3 regions of the Bradyrhizobium sp. WSM1253 genome follow, and region 2 is predicted to be linked to each of the others. Evidence: predicted binding sites of a transcription regulator. Region 2 holds the regulator's gene; each other region holds the start of a gene.

Region 1 (3,239 bases), 2.4 Mb from region 2:
ACACGCGGCTGGCTCGGCGTGCAGGTGCAGCCGGTGACGTCGGATATCGCCGACAGCCTCGGCCTCAAGGAGGCGCGCGGCGCGATCGTCGACAATCCGCAGGACGGCAGCCCGGCAGCGAAGGCGGGCATCGAGGCGGGCGACGTCATCACCGCCGTCAATGGCACCGCGATCAAGGATTCCCGCGATCTCGCCCGCACCATCGCCACCCTGGCGCCAGGCACGTCCGTGAAGCTCGATGTCGTCCACAAGGGCGACAACAAGACGGTGACACTGGCGCTCGGCGAGTTGCCGAACGAGCGACAGGCTAGAGCCGACGAGGGCAAGTCGCAGCCAGATGCCGGCATGCCGCCGCGTCTTGGCCTCAGCCTGGCTCCGGCCGGCGACGTCCAGGGCGCCGGCCAGAAGGGCGTCGTCGTCACCGAAGTCGATCCGCAAGGTCCGGCCGCGCAGCGCGGCATCCAGACCGGCGACGTCATCCTCAATGTGGGGGGCAAGGCCGTCGCCAATATCGGCGATGTCCGTTCGGAGCTGGCGCAGGCGAAATCGTCCGGCAAGCGCAGCGTGCTGCTGCAGGTCAGAAGCGCGCAGGCGACGCGGTTCGTGGCGGTGCCGCTCGCATAAGTCGAACGTCGATCGGCGCAACTCCAAAAAGGCGGCCTACGGGCCGCCTTTCCTGTTCGCCTTCAGGATTTCGGATGCCCGCCGATAACATTCTCGTTAACGGCAGGGAGGATGACCCGGTTCGTCCGAAAAAGCCGTGTTCGTTCATCACAATTACGGATCTCGTATGGACTCGGCGGCAATGAAGCCGCCGACGATTGCAAGCGTGGAACTTCGAACTTGCCGCCGCTGAGCCGGCCGGCAATTCGTATTTGATCGGTGCCGACATGGATCGATTGAAGCTCTCGCTGACGGCTGCGCTGCTCGTGGCGCCGTTCGTGCTGTGGGGCGGAAACGCTCTCGGGCGTGACGACGGCCGCTACGCGGACTCACCTCTCAAGCCGTGGTTCGACGGCCTGCGCAGCCATCTCGGTCCGTGCTGCTCGGATGCGGACGGGTTTGCCGTCGCCGATCCCGATTGGGACTCGCACAATGGACATTATCGCGTGCGGCTCGACGGCGAATGGGTCGAGGTACCGGACGAAGCCGTGATCACCGAGCCGAACCGGGCCGGCCGCACCATGGTGTGGCCGGTGAAGACCGCGTTCGGTGTGTCGATCCGCTGCTTCATGCCGGGCAGCATGATCTGACGGAGGTCAGCGCGACCGTTTGGAGGATTTGCGCTTCGACGTTTTCTTCGAACTCTTCTTGGAAGTTTTCCGAGATGTCTTCTTTGATGTCTTCTTGGACGACTTCCGTTTTGCGGCTTTCTTCGGGACCTTCTTGCCCTTCTTGCGCGCTTTCGACAGGCCGATCGCGATCGCCTGCTTGCGGCTCTTCACGCGTCCGCCTCGACCGCCAGGTCCGCTTTTCGCGGTCCCCTGCTTGTAGCGCTTCATCTCGCCTTCGACATCGCTGCCGGAGCTGCGCGAGTAGCGGCGCTTCTTTGCCTTGCGTGCCATGCATGTTCTCCCTTGGCCTGGGAAAACAATCCGAGACAGGCATAGTTCCGAAAGCGCAAGCAACGTGGGGGGATACGCGGCCTAGCCTAGAAGGAATCCGCCAGCTCGATCTCCGCTTCCAGCACCTGAATGCGCCGCGCTGCCTCGCTGGAGGACAGATCCCGCGCATATTGCGCGGGTTGATATGCCTCTTCGCTCAGCCGTTTCAGCCGGAGGCCCTGCGCCCGCGTCATCTGCTCGGTGAGGAAAGCTTTGGCGTCGTATCTACCCTGAACCTGCATATCGCTTCTCCCTTCTGAAATCGTGACTTGACTATATGTTCTTATTTTGTTCTAACAAGTCATGGACAATAGAATTAATGAAATTCGACATAAAATCAGCGCCTTGAGGTTGGAAATGGCCGATATCGAGGTGTCCGTCCGCGAACTCGTCGAGCGCGATCGCGACTGCACGGAGAAGGCCCTGGCGCAGATGGATCTGCGCCGGAAAATCAATCTGCTGATCGGCGAATGGAAGGCTGCAGGTGGCGGCGATGTCCTGCCGAATGTCCGCGATAGGATGCGCCTTCGTTCCGCGAAGGCAGCAGGTAGTCCTCTGCGCGTGGTCGCGCGCCGCTGAGAGCTTTGGGAGCGCACGGTGGAGGAAGACCCGGATGTGTACCGGATTCTAAAGCTGCGCGCCGAGATTCTCGAACTGGGCTCTGCGATCCGGCAGCTGCAACGCGAGGGGCTCGACGACGCCGCGGCCCAGCTCTTGATCGCCCGCAAGCGGGCACGGCTCGATCATCTGGTGAAATCAGATCCTGCCGGCGTTCATCCTGGCATCCTGGGCATCCATCGTAGCTGAGCCTTGGCGCAACGCGACGTGCCGGGCTCGTCGATACCGCATATTGACGAAGCGGCCTGGGAAAAAGTTCGTTTGAACACCAAAGCAAAAGGCCCCGCGATCGCGGGGCCTTCATGATTTCGGGGAACACCTACTTGGTGTTGCTCATGCCGCCCTTGTTGTTCGTCATGGTGCCGCCCTGGTCGGAGCCGGGGCCGGAGCCGCCCTGACCGGAGGGATCAGCACCCTTGGAAGACTTGGTGTTGGCGCCCGTGGTGGTCTGCGACGATGACATCGAGGATCCGTGTTTTGCCTTGTGCGACTTGGCCTGCACGGCGAACGGTGCGGCGGCGAGGCCGGTTGCCAACATCACGGCAAGAGCGAGCTTGGTGGTCTTCATATGCGGGAACTCCCTGAGTTGAATTGACGCAGGCAGCCAACTGCCATTGGTCGCAGGAGTTCCGAACAAAGGAGTTCCGGTAAAGCACGCATCCTTCAAGATTGCTTGTCCTCTTCGAGGATGAATACGACCCCGGTCAGTGTTGCGCCGATCGCGAACGTCGTCACCAATGTGAGGGCGAAAACGACAACGGCCTGCCTTCCGCCGTGACTCAGCAAATTGGCGACGCCGGGATTGGACAGCACGAGCAAGAGGCTGAAAGCGAGTCCCAAGGCTGCGCCCATCATCGCGTGCGTCATCAGCTTGACGAGCCCGCTGGGAGAGATCAGGTCCGACGACTTCTTCGCGCGCATGGAACTCTATCCCAATCTCGCAAGCAACGCCTGCGACACGCGCCGGTTCCATCCGCATGAAGGAATCGTTATCGCCCGCTTCATCCGACGTTCATG
Region 2 (3,239 bases):
TTGATGCCGGTTTCCGACGCGCTTGCCGCGGTGCTGGCGGGTGCAGAGCCGCTGCCGGAAGAAATGATTTCCCTCGACGAGGCCCATCATCGCGTGCTCGCGCGTGACCTCGCGGCGCGGCGCACGCAGCCGCCGCAGGCGATGTCGGCGATGGACGGCTACGCGGTGCGCGCGGCCGATGCCGCGACGATCGATTCGGAGCTCACCGTGGTCGGCGAAGTCGCGGCGGGCCGACCGTTCGCCGGGACGATCGGCGCCGGCGAGGCCGTACGGATCTTCACCGGCGGCGTCGTTCCCGGTGGCGCGGACGCCGTCGTGATCCAGGAGGACACGGTCGCCGCCGGCAAGCGGATCATGATCAAGGAAGCCGCGATCGCCGGTCGGCACATCCGCCCCGCCGGCGTCGATTTCCGCGAGGGTGACGTGCTCCTGCGCAAGGGAAGCCGTGTCACCGAGCGCGACCTCGCGCTCGCTGCCGGGATGAATTATCCGCACCTTGTCGTTTTCAGGCGTCCAAAGGTCGCGATTCTCGCCACCGGCGACGAGCTGGTGATGCCAGGCACCACGCCAGGCCACGGCCAGATCATCTATTCCAACGGCTACGCCCTGCACGCGCTCGCCCGCAGCGAAGGCGCCGAGACGATCGACCTCGGTATTGCCGCCGACACGCTGGAGGCGACCACCGCCGGCATCCGCCGCGCCCGCGAGAGCGGCGCCGACATCCTGATCACGACCGGCGGCGCATCGGTCGGCGACCACGATCTGGTCCAGCAGGCACTGCGGGACGAAGGCATCGCGATGGCGTTCTGGAAGATCGCGATGCGGCCAGGCAAGCCGATGATGCACGGGCGACTCGGCGCAATGGGTGTGATCGGCCTGCCGGGCAATCCCGTGTCGTCCTACGTGTGCGCTTTCCTGTTCATGGTGCCGCTGATTCGCGCCCTGTCGGGCCGTTCAGTGATTCACCATCGCCGCGAACGCGCCGTGCTCGGCCGCGGCGTCGGCGCCAACGACCAGCGCGAGGACTATCTGCGCGCGCATCTGGAGGAGCGTGACGATGGCACACGCGTCGTTCTTCCCGTCAATCATCAGGACTCTTCGCTGCTTGCGAATCTCGCTGCAGCACAGGTACTTCTCGTGCGCGCACCATTCGCGCCGAAGGCCGAAGCCGGCACGGCTTGCGAAGTGTTGCGGCTCCCCGTCTGAGCACCCCCGCAACGCGCGTTCCGCGAAGTTTGCTCTGTTCACGGTAAATTAAGCAGTTGCGGAACATGTATCGAACATATAGTGTCCGTTCATGATTTGTTTCGAGCATGTAGCGGCTTATTGCCGAATTCTGCGTCTCGGAATCGGACGACATCAACCGGGGGACTTTGGTCGAGATGTTAACGCGCAAACAATACGAGCTTCTGCGGTTCATCAGTGAACGTCTGAAGGAAAGCGGCGTGCCGCCCTCCTTCGACGAGATGAAGGATGCGCTCGATCTGCGCTCGAAGTCGGGCATCCATCGCCTGATCACGGCGCTCGAGGAGCGTGGCTTCATCCGACGCCTGCCCAACCGCGCCCGTGCGATTGAAGTCATCAAGCTGCCGGAGCTCCAGGCAGCCGCCGGCAGCCGCCGCGGCTTCACCCCCAGCGTCATCGAGGGCAATCTCGGCAAGGTGCGTGCGGGCTCCAGCCTGCCCGCGGACGAGGGCGAACGCCCCGTGGCGGTACCGGTGATGGGCCGCATCGCGGCCGGCACGCCGATCGAGGCGTTGCAGACACGCAGCCACACCATCAGCGTACCGCCCGACATGCTCGGCTCGGGCGAACATTACGCGCTGGAAGTGCGCGGTGATTCCATGGTTGATGCCGGCATCCTTGACGGCGACATGGCGCTGATTCAGCGCAACGAGAGCGCCGATACCGGCGACATCGTGGTGGCGCTGATCGACGACGAGGAAGCGACGCTGAAGCGCTTCCGCCGTCGCGGCGCCTCGATCGCGCTCGAGCCCGCCAACGCTGCCTATGAGGTCCGCATCCTGCCGCCCAATCGGGTGAAGATTCAGGGCAAGCTGATCGGGCTTTACCGGAAGTACTGATACCGGACGTACTTGATACCTGGAGAAGTTGGCGCCTCGCGCGCTTCCGATCGGCATCGCCGGTCAGAGATTGGAGCGGATCATCGTCCGCTCCGGCTGGATAGTCTTTCTGGTTCTGCACAGACTATCGGCCCCTCCTCCGGCGCTGGCTACTCGCGACGCCCAAGAAGCAGCACCGAAACAGCACCGCTTCGCGGCTCGAGTGTGCGAGGAAACAGCGACCAGCGATCGAGGTCGTTGCACCAGCCGGCAATATTCGCGCATGCGCCTCCCGAATGCATCGCAACTCTCTTTGTTCCTATTGAATTCGGGAAAGATAATGTGATCGCGGCTTGCGGAAACCAGCCGCAGATTTGCCCACAACCGAGCAGAGCTTTCGTGCTTCAACTCTGATAGAGGCCTGCGCCTCGATAAGAGACGCGGGTTGCTATCCCAGCATGAGGAGCACCCGATGTGTGACTACAGCCTGCATGCCGTCGCGTCGCGCCCCGCCGAAGTCGGCGAGACGATCGTCACGACAAATTTCCGCGGCACCTCGACGCGCGGCTTCGCCTCCGCAGCCGATCCGTCTGTTGCCGTCTGCCTGCTGCCGGGAACGGAGCTCGCCTTCGCAGACGACGTCCGCTACGACAATCGCTGGATCTGGACGCGGACCATCAATTCCCGCGTGGGCAAGTTCGGCAAGATCGATCCGCACGTTCCCGACCGCCATCATGACGCGATCGAATTCCCCGACGGCAAATTTGTGCTGGTGACGCAGCTCGTCGAAGGCCAGCGCGCGACCGTGCTGCAACTGCCTGTGACCCAGTCGGTCATCGAGCGCGAGCACAAGGCGCAGATCATCGCCGACAGGCAGCCGACCGTCACGCACCTGCCGATCGGCTGAAACAGCCGCCCCTCCGGCTACGAGGTCGGAGGTCAGGATTGAATTGCCATCGCCGACCGTGGCCGGCGAGATGGTGTGGTTTGCGCCAGCGAATCCGAGCGGACGCACCGACCCGCTGCGTTGCTCCGCACCATCAGATCAATCGTCGGCCTGCAAGTCGGTCTCCGCCGGCGTTGCGTCCTTGATGCGGGGCGCGGTCGCCTTCGGCGCAAGGCTGCCGTCGAAATCACCCTCGCCGGCGCCGGCCGGCAACCAGGGGCGGCTCGTGC
Region 3 (3,239 bases), 6.3 Mb from region 2:
GGTGAATTGATGACGCGCAGATAGGCCAACGCATCGCGGATTTCGGCGCGCTCGTAGAAGCGCGGGCCACCGATGACGCGATAGGGCAGGCCGAGCGTGACGAAGCGGTCCTCGAACTCGCGCATCTGGTAGGAGGCGCGAACGAGAATCGCGATCTCGTTGAGTTTGTCGCCCTGGCGCTGGATCTGCTCGATCTCCTCGCCGATGCCGCGGGCTTCCTCTTCCGAATCCCACGAGCCCGTCACCGTGACCTTCTCGCCGTCATGGTCCTCGGTGCGCAGCGTCTTGCCGAGCCGGCCCTCGTTGTGGGCGATCAGGTGCGAGGCGGCGGCGAGGATGTGGCCGGTCGAGCGGTAGTTGCGCTCGAGGCGGATGACCTTGGCGCCGGGAAAATCATGGTCGAAGCGCAGGATGTTGTCGACCTCCGCGCCGCGCCAGCCATAGATCGACTGGTCGTCATCGCCGACGCAGCAGATGTTCTTGACGTGGGGGGCAGCGAGTTCCGTCATTCCGGGGCGATGCGTAGCATCGAACTCCGGTGCGCGATCGCGCACCTGAGAATCTCGAACGGCAGACTCATCTCCGGATTCCGGGTTCGGCTCTTCGAGCCGCCCCGGAATGACAGTGGGCGAGGTTGGCTTCGTCGGTGCCTGCGACAATAGCCGCAGCCACAGATACTGCGCGACGTTGGTGTCTTGATACTCATCGACCAGGATGAATTTGAAGCGCTGCTGGTACTGCCGCAGGATATCCGGGTGCTCGCGGAAGATGCGGATGTCCTCGAGCAGCAGATCGCCGAAATCGGCGGCGTTCAAAATCTTCAACCGCTCCTGGTAGCTCGCATAGAGCTTGCCGCCCTTGCCGTTGGCGAAGATGGCGGCTTCGCCCGACGGCACCTGCGACGGCGTGAGGCCGCGGTTCTTCCAGCCGTCGATCAGGCCGGCCAGCATGCGCGCGGGCCAGCGCTTGTCGTCGATGTTGTCGGCTTGCAGCAGCTGCTTCAACAGCCGCACCTGATCGTCGACGTCGAGCACGGTGAAGTTCGACTTGAGCTGCGCCAGTTCGGCGTGGGTGCGCAGGATGCGTCCGCCGATGGAGTGGAAGGTGCCGAGCCACGGCATGCCTTCGACGGCATGGCCGAGCATCTGGCCCAGCCGGTGCTTCATCTCGCGCGCGGCCTTGTTGGTGAAGGTCACCGACAGGATTTCGGAGGGGCGGGCGCGGCCCTGGCTCAGGATATGGGCGATGCGCGTGGTCAGCACGCGGGTCTTGCCGGTGCCGGCGCCGGCCAGCACCAGAACCGGCCCGTCCAGCGTCTCCACAGCCTCGCGCTGCTCCGGATTGAGCCCGGACAGGTATTGCGGGCCCACCGAGGCGCGCGCGCGCGCGGCAATGCCGCCGGCTGCGGGCTGGTGGTCGGGGACGCTCTGGGACGTGATCTTGCTCGGCTCGGTCATGCGAATCATTTGCCCCACGTTGGCACCGCGGGGTGGTGAAAGGGGAGCCTTCTTAACAGGGATTGGTCCCTATATGGGGCCGCGGACGGGGGTTTTCCACGTGCGCGGAAAGCCAATTTGTTCCTGCGGGTCAGGCGAATTTCCGGCCCCAGCGGCCCGGAACCATTGTTCCGAGTTGGCGATTGGTTCTGCAAGTGAGGCGCGTCAGCCGCGCCGATCGCAGACAGACATCGAAACAGAGGTTCGGACCATGCTTAGCTGGGTTGTGACGTTTCTGGTTATCGCCTTGATCGCCGGTATCCTGGGCTTTGGCGGCCTCGCCGGCGCGTCGATCGAAATCGCCAAGATCATCTTCTTCATCGCGGTCGTGCTGTTCCTGGTCTCGGCCGTTGTCGGTCTGGCCCGCGGCCGTAACAGGGTCTAGCGCGCTTACCGCTTCGAGGGCATCGCCACGTTCCGGCCGATGCCCTCGGGCCGCGGTACGGCACTGTGGGCCTTGACCACCGCTGCGATGCGCTCGCGGATGTCTGGCGGAAACGCCGCCACCTTTCGTGAGCCCATGTCGATGTGAAGCGACATGTTTTCGGAGGTCGCCGACAACCAGCCCTCGGTGGCGTGCCGCAGCTCCTGGAATGTGTGCAGCCGCTTGTCGTCGGCCTCCAGCAGCCAGACCGAGACCTGCACGGGATCGCCCAAGTGGATTTCGCGCAAATACCGCACGTGGCACTCGGCAGTGAAGGTCGAGCCGCCTCGCTCCTTCATATAGCCCGGCCCGATCCCAAGCGTCAGCCACATCTGGTCGATCGCGCGGTCGAACATCACGTTGTAATAGGCCATGTTGAGGTGGCCGTTGTAGTCGATCCATTGCGGCTCGATCTGCATGATCGAGGCGCGGAACGGCTCGGCATCGGGCGCAGCGGTGACAGTGTCCGGCATGTGTCCTTCCCCAGCTATGCGTCCGGTCGCTTGACTTGACCGGTTAGATGTCCTTTGCCACGGTCTCTTCTCGTCGGGAGGAATTTCCGTGGGTACGACCATCACCAATAATCCGCCGCGGCCGGCGCCGAAAGCCCTCGCGACCGCGCTGGAGCAGCTTGCCGCACGATTCGGCAACCGCCTCATCACGTCGCAGGCCGTCCGCGAGCAGCACGGCCACACCACGACGTGGATTCCCAACCAGCCGCCGGACGGCGTGGTGATGGCGCAGGAGACCGCCGACATCCAGGACGTGGTGCGGATCTGCGCGAAGAACGGCGTCCCCGTCATCGCCTTCGGCACCGGCACTTCGCTCGAAGGCCAGGTCAATGCGCCCGCGGGCGGCATCTCCATCGACCTGCGCGACATGAACAAGGTGCTGGCGGTGCACGCCGAGGACCTCGACTGCGTGATCCAGCCCGGCGTCACCCGCAAGGCGCTGAACGAGCATCTGCGCGACCAGGGCCTGTTCTTCCCGATCGACCCCGGCGCTGACGCTTCGCTCGGCGGCATGGCCTCGACGCGGGCTTCCGGCACCAATGCGGTGCGCTACGGCACCATGCGCGACAGCGTGCTGGCGCTGAAGGTCGTCCGCGGTGACGGCGAGATCATCACCACGGGCACGCGCGCAAAGAAATCGTCGGCCGGTTACGACCTGACGCATCTGTTCGTCGGCGCCGAAGGCACGCTCGGCATCATCTCCGAATTGACCATCCGCCTGCGTGGCATTCCCGAGACGATCGCAGCCGGCGCGGTGTCGTTCGAGACCGTGCATGGCGCGTGTCAGGCCGTGATCCTGGCGATCCA

What was found. The regulator LexA, encoded in region 2, represses DNA repair genes until DNA is damaged. The targets are predictions, from matches to a motif close to TGTTCNNNNTGTGTTCNG.
Region 1: BRA1253DRAFT_RS13200 (DUF3072 domain-containing protein) is a predicted target of LexA. The motif match lies at 1,883-1,900, and genes of this name have one in related genera.
Region 3: BRA1253DRAFT_RS30990 (ATP-dependent helicase) is a predicted target of LexA. The motif match lies at 1,631-1,648, and genes of this name have one in related genera.

What each region holds. Positions count from the first base shown of each region.
Region 1 covers NZ_JH600073.1:2,449,636-2,452,874, reverse strand. Annotated here, with positions in the region: gene BRA1253DRAFT_RS13215 (Do family serine endopeptidase) at 1-624, shown strand, start outside; gene BRA1253DRAFT_RS13210 (hypothetical protein) at 891-1,253, shown strand; gene BRA1253DRAFT_RS13205 (DUF6496 domain-containing protein) at 1,260-1,565, opposite strand; gene BRA1253DRAFT_RS13200 (DUF3072 domain-containing protein) at 1,652-1,846, opposite strand; gene BRA1253DRAFT_RS13195 (hypothetical protein) at 1,962-2,183, shown strand; gene BRA1253DRAFT_RS13190 (hypothetical protein) at 2,202-2,411, shown strand; gene BRA1253DRAFT_RS13185 (hypothetical protein) at 2,542-2,790, opposite strand; gene BRA1253DRAFT_RS13180 (hypothetical protein) at 2,886-3,143, opposite strand.
Region 2 covers NZ_JH600073.1:26,702-29,940, reverse strand. Annotated here, with positions in the region: gene glp (gephyrin-like molybdotransferase Glp) at 1-1,206, shown strand, start outside; gene lexA (transcriptional repressor LexA) at 1,383-2,084, shown strand; gene BRA1253DRAFT_RS01980 (hypothetical protein) at 2,536-2,970, shown strand; partial or broken gene BRA1253DRAFT_RS01975 (ComEC/Rec2 family competence protein) at 3,109-3,239, opposite strand, start outside.
Region 3 covers NZ_JH600073.1:6,348,671-6,351,909, forward strand. Annotated here, with positions in the region: gene BRA1253DRAFT_RS30990 (ATP-dependent helicase) at 1-1,466, opposite strand, end outside; gene BRA1253DRAFT_RS42105 (DUF1328 domain-containing protein) at 1,708-1,881, shown strand; gene BRA1253DRAFT_RS31000 (thioesterase family protein) at 1,887-2,393, opposite strand; gene BRA1253DRAFT_RS31005 (FAD-binding oxidoreductase) at 2,482-3,239, shown strand, end outside.